DNA from 2 places in the Kiloniella antarctica genome. Region 1 is predicted to be linked to the other one. Evidence: predicted binding sites of a transcription regulator. Region 1 holds the regulator's gene; the other holds the start of a gene.
The links. The regulator PhoB, encoded in region 1, activates phosphate uptake and scavenging genes when phosphate is short. The targets are predictions, from matches to a motif close to TNTCATAAAACTGTCA.

Region 1 (3,190 bases):
ATCTGCCTGACCATTTTGAGCACCCCCAAGGTCCTGTTGAGCCTCTGACGTTGCCGTCGAGATCTCGGTTGAGCTTTGGTCCAGATATCCCAAGTCGACCAGCAGCCTTTGCACACTATCTTTGGGAATCGGGGAGACATAGTTGAATTGTGTTGGGGCTTGCGGTGAGGCTGGTAAGTTCCAAAGCGCGATGGTTTGCGCAGAAATAGGATGATTTGGCGCGAGGGAGAGGCCAGTTTCTTCTATGATATAACGGTTCAGGGGACCATCACTATGCTGGGGGCACTTATTTTTGAGGGTATCGGATGGATTACACAAAGGGAAAAGTGCCTGTACATGTTCCCATCCGCGGCGATAACCCGCCACCATAGTCAGGTCTTGTCTGGTTACCTGATTGCGAACACCGACCCATCCTGTGTGATCTCCGAGCGGGAGAGAGAGACTGATCTGTGCCCAGTTATTGAGCATGGATTTCAAGTTTTGATTCTTTGGAACAAATCCTTGTGCAATTTGGTAACTTTCAGCAGGAGAAAAAATTGTTGAATCGTCCCTTTGATAGCCCGCAACAAAAACCATTTCCTTTGGCTGAAACCATCTGCCTTCTACCAAATCATAGAGACATGAAGCAGGAGCTAAAAGTTTGTTTTTGCCGACCATCACGCCATTACAAAAGTGGCGACCTGCCACATTTAGGCGACCAAGCGCACTCCAGGGATATTCCCTTGCTTCAAGACGCGCCATTTTATTGTCCGTGAGAAAGTAAGCATTTTCTTGTTGAGCTGTATCATTAGGGGAGGAAACCGTGGCCGAGGGTTGAGCCGACGTGGCTTGGGACTTTGGTTGAGAACCACATCCGGTAAGCAGAAACAGGGAAATGAAACTGCTTATGATCAGAAAATGGATATTCTTCACGATCTTACCTCTAAGATTTTGATTAGAAGGATAGGATAACAGAAGGAGTTGGTGTCATCCATATCGAGTGCAAGAAAACAATGAGTTATGTAGTGTTCGCACTATCTTCTGTATTCTCTTAGAGTGATGAAGCCTTGCTAAACAAAGAATAAAGATAAGACCATAAAATGGCTTATAAGCAAAAAATGGCCGTGATAAACACGGCCATTTTTTAGAAATTTTGATATGATTTCAAAGGGTCAAGCGGCTTTGGCTCTATCCAGAGCGTACCCAGCGGATCGTACCGTCCGAATAAGATCGAGTTCGGGACCTTCATTCAATACTTTACGCAGACGTCTGATGTGTACGTCAACGGTACGTGGCTCTACGTACACATCATGACCCCAGACTGAATCCAATAGCTGTTCTCGGCTGAAGACACGTCCTGGGTTTTGCATCAAGTGACGTAACAGTTTGAATTCGGTTGGGCCGAGGTGGACTTCACGCTCACCGCGGTAAACCTTATAGGCTGCCAAGTCCATATTTATGTCTTCAAATGCCAAAGCTTCAGTAACTGTTTCTGGCTTGCTGCGACGCATGATGGCGCGAATACGGGCAATGAGTTCTGCAGGAGAAAAGGGTTTGGTCATATAATCATCTGCGCCAGAATCAAGACCTCTGATCTTGTCTGTTTCTTCACCGCGTGCGGTGAGCATGATGATCGGGACACCCTTGGTTTCTGGCAAGCGACGAAGTTGTCTGCAAACCTCAATACCTGAGAGCAAAGGAAGCATCCAATCTAGTAAAATCAGATCTGGAGCTTCTTCTTTTGCACGGAGTAGAGCTTCTTCGCCATCATGAGCTTCGTTAACGCGAAAACCTTCTTTTTCAAGGTTATAGCGAAGCAAGGTTGTCAGGGCGATTTCATCTTCGATGATCAAAGCGAGAGGCTTCATGGAAAGGTCCTTTTTTTCCATTGTATTAAATTTCTATTTCGCTGTCATTATTATCGGGCGCATCACTATTTGGACTGAGCACCTGAAAGGAAGTACGGTCTCCCTTTGGTCGCTTGCCTTCTAGGCGCGCACCTGTGGATAGATAGTAAATAGTTTCGGCAATATTGGTGGCATGATCTCCCATGCGTTCGATGTTTTTTGCGATAAATAACATATGGGTACAGGCACTAATGTTGCGTGGATCTTCCATCATGTAAGTGAGAAGCTCACGGAACAAAGAAGTGTACATTTCATCAACTTCTTCGTCTCGGTGCCAGACGTCAATTGCTCTGTCTTTGTCGCTGTTAGAAAATGCATCAAGAGTATCTTTGACGATTTCTTGAACAAGCCGAGACATACGCATAATGCTTGTAACCGATTTTTGCGGGGGCATCTGATTGATGGCGATGCTGCGCTTGGCGATGTTTTTGGCATAATCGCCAATCCGCTCGAGATCAGAAGAGATCTTGAGGGCGGAAATAACCGCACGTAAATCGTTTGCTACGGGTTGGCGAAGGGCGATTAATTGCACAACTGCTGATTCTAACTCTTCTTCTAAGGCATCGATTTTTGCATCTTCTGCTCTTACTAACTCTGCCTTGGCACTGTCGCGTTGAACGAGAGCGTCAACAGCTTCAGCGAGCTGGTTTTCCGCCATGCCCCCCATACGAATAATGATTTCATGGATGGTGCGTAATTCTTTATCGAAAGAACTGACGATATGGTCTTTTGTATCTGGCATATCTATAATCCTTAACCAAAACGTCCAGTAATGTAACCTTGTGTACGGTCGTCTTGGGGGCTGGTGAAGAGTCTGTCTGTTTCACCGACTTCAACCACTTCGCCCATATGAAAAAAAGCAGTTCTTTGTGAGACCCTTGCGGCCTGTTGCATGGAGTGGGTTACGATTACAATCGTAAATCTCTTGCGCAACTCATCGATCAATTCTTCGATCTTTGCTGTGGCAATGGGGTCTAGAGCAGAACAAGGTTCATCCATAAGGATGACTTCAGGGTTGATCGCAATGGCACGGGCAATACAAAGGCGTTGTTGCTGTCCGCCTGAGAGACCGGTACCGGGTTTGTCGAGGCGATCTTTTACTTCATCCCAGAGACCTGCGCGACGCAAACTTTCTTCGACACACTCTTCGAGTTCCTCTTTGTTATTCACAGTCCCATGTAATTTAGGGCCGTAGGCGATATTATCATAAATTGATTTCGGAAAGGGATTAGGTTTTTGGAAAACCATGCCGACCCTCGCACGAAGCAGCACAGGGTCCAGACCGGAATTGTAAATATCAACGC
Region 2 (3,190 bases), on a different contig from region 1:
CCAATGTGGCCAGCCTTGGGTTTGTGCGACGATAAACTCTGCAATCAGTTTTGTACCACCCGAATTTTCCAAGGCCATGCCCAAAGGAATAAGGGATGCGAGAAGGACAATGACTTTCCATTCGACACTTTCGTATACTTCTCTACCTGAAATAATGCCAAAAGCAGCAAACCCAATCACGCAACCGGCCAAGGCTATTGGAAGGTAGAGAAGACCTGCAACGGAAATAGCAATTGCGCCGAGAAACATGCCAATTGCTAAAGTGGCTTTTTTACGCTGAATGACAGGGTGTTCTTTTTCCGCGAGGGGTAAAACGCCAAGCCATGTTGTCGTGTCTGTTAAACGATCTTCCGGCCCAAGTAAAAGGAGCACATCACCTGTTTCGATTGTGAGTTTCCGGACTCTGTCCCGAAAACGCTTTCCTTGTCTGGACACGCCAAGAAGAGTAATGCCATGTCTTGAAAGAAGACGCAGGCTAAAGCTGGATCTACCGGCTATTCTTGCTCCGTCAGGTACAATTGCTTCAATGAGCTTGAGAGAACTACTGGTTATGCCGACATCGTGTTTTCCTTTACCAGCAAAGTCCAGTTGTGCCCCGCCAAGAAAGGCTTCGATAGATTTAGGGTTACCCTCAAGAACAAGGTGGTCATTTTTCTGAATAAGTTCATAGCGGGCAAAGCCGGGCAATCTACGGCCACGGCGAACTAAACCAAGTACCGTAATATCATGCTCTCGTGCTAACGAATAAAGTTCAGTAACTTTTAAGCCAATGGAGCTGGACCCTTCAGGGGCTTGTCCTTCTGCAACAAAAAGATCTGTATCTTCCGCATTTCGAATTGACCCTGGGCGATCTCTTTTTGGAATTAATCGCCAGCCAAAGAGGGCAACAAAAATGATGCCTGCCACGGCGACACAAAGGCCGACGGGGGTAAAGTCAAACATGCCAAAGCTCTCGCCTAATGCCCGTTCTCGGTATTGTGCGATAACAATATTTGGGGGGGTACCAATAAGTGTAATCATTCCGCCAAGTATCGTGGCAAAAGATAGCGGCATGAGGCTGAGTGCCACGGCTCGTTTTGCTTTTTGAGCGGCTTCTATATCCAAAGACATAAGTAGAGCAAGAGCTGCGACGTTGTTGATAATTGCAGAAAGAGCCGCGCCAACAACGGACATAATCCCGATGTGGAGGGGAAGAGGGCGATTTGAGGATAATACGACACCAGAGATCATCTCAACTGCGCCGGAATTCATCAAGCCCCGGGAAACGATCAGTACCAATCCTATTATGACAACTGCAGGGTGCCCAAACCCGCTAAAGGCATCGTTTGGTGTTACGTAGCCTGTCACGACAGCAATAATGAGCGCGCCAAATGCGACAAGATCATATCTTATCCTGCCCCAGATAAGGAGAACAAATACCAAACCGAATAGCGCAAACAAAAATGATTGATCTGTTGTCATGAAACCCCCAAGGTATTGATCGTTGTATTAAAACACCCAAGAATGGTTAAATCCATTCAAATTGTTAGGATTATTCCTCACAGTAGAAAAGTCATAGAAATAAAGAAGTTAATCGCAAGAAAGTAATAATGATATGTCTCATAAATGGGATACACGGTACTTAAAGCTGGCAAGAGAAGTTTCTACTTGGTCAAAAGACAGATCAACGCAAGTAGGAGCCGTGATCATACTGGAGGATAATACACCGGGGCCCTACGGTTTTAATGGTTTTCCGCGTGCGGTTGATGATGATGCTGACGAACGGCATGCACGTCCACTTAAATATGATTGGACGGAACATGCAGAAAGAAATGCAATTTTTCATGCTGCAAGAGTTGGTGTTCGCCTAAGCGGGTCGTCTATTTATGTGACCCACTTTCCTTGTTCTGATTGTTCCAGAGCCATTATACAAAGTGGGATCCGTGAAATTATTGTTGATGAAAAAAGTAAAGACGATCCAGATTTTGTAGAACGCTGGGGTGAGATTCAAACTCAGGAAATTATGCTAAAAGAAGCATCTGTTACCTGGCGTTTTGCCCGGGTCGAAGATTGATTTCAAACAGGGACCATACTAACTAAATGTGAAGCTTTATATCTTGTAAGTTCCTGTTTTAAAGGTGGCCATGCATCTGCCTATGACATTGATCTTCGCGTTTGGGCTGCCCAGTGTGCGTCGATCTCATCCCACTCGTTACCTTGGAATAGGTGGCCTCACTCCGGACAGATTATTTTTCAATTTTTGCTGGGATTTCAGACAAATTTCTGTCCTTCAAGATCTTTAGTTTTGTATAATTTTTTTACCTGATTTAATTAACTCTTGCAGAGGATTAAATCCCATGTGGTAAGAAAGTTCTGCTGGATTATTAATATCCCAAATCGCGAGATCGGCTATTTTACCAACTTCTAGGCTTCCGTAACGGTTCTCTATACCAAGGGCCTTCGCCGCGTGTAAAGTGACACCTCGCATGGTTTCTGTCGGTGTCATTTTGAAAAATGTACAAGCCATATTCATAGCAAGCAAAATTGAGCAACAGGGAGATGATCCAGGATTCATATCCGTGGCCACAGCCATAGAGACACTCTTTTCACGGAATAACTCAATAGGGGGTTTTTTGGTTTCGTTGAGGAAGTAAAAGGCGCATGGTAAGATAACGGCCACGGTTCCTGATTGTGCCATAGCGTTCGCAGATTTTTCTGAAACATATTCGAGATGATCGGCAGAGTTTGCGTCATAACGTGCTGCTAATTCTGCACCGCCCAAATCACTTAACTGTTCAGCATGGAGCTTTAAATCAAACCCTAATTCAGACGCTGCTTTGAAGAGTTTTTCTATCTGTGCCGGTGAGAAGGCAATACCTTCGCAGAACCCATCTACAGCATCTGCAAGGCCAAGTTTTTTTAACTCAGGCAGCTTTTCAATTATACTATCGATGTAGCCATCGCCATTATCCTGATATTCTTCGGGAATTGTGTGGGCCGCAAGATATGTGGTGATAACATTAATGGGGAGATGATCGGCAATCTGCTTGGCAACGCGAAGTTGTTTAGTTTCATTTTCCCAATCCAAACCGTATCCTGATTTAACCTCGATAACGGTGACACCTTCGGATTGTAGAGCATTGGCACGTTTAAGGGCAGCTTTAAGAAGTTCTTCTTCGCTGGCGGCTCTTGTTGCTTTAACTGTGGAACG

Region 2: ACFSKO_RS13135 (deoxycytidylate deaminase) is a predicted target of PhoB. The motif match lies at 1,478-1,493, and genes of this name have one in related genera.

The regions. Positions count from the first base shown of each region.
Region 1 is NZ_JBHUII010000001.1:897,722-900,911, reverse strand. It holds gene ACFSKO_RS04285 (hypothetical protein) at 1-912, opposite strand, end outside; gene phoB (phosphate regulon transcriptional regulator PhoB) at 1,152-1,868, opposite strand; gene phoU (phosphate signaling complex protein PhoU) at 1,873-2,628, opposite strand; gene pstB (phosphate ABC transporter ATP-binding protein PstB) at 2,640-3,190, opposite strand, start outside.
Region 2 is NZ_JBHUII010000006.1:18,352-21,541, forward strand. It holds gene ACFSKO_RS13130 (SLC13 family permease) at 1-1,461, opposite strand, end outside; gene ACFSKO_RS13135 (deoxycytidylate deaminase) at 1,595-2,053, shown strand; gene hutI (imidazolonepropionase) at 2,279-3,190, opposite strand, start outside.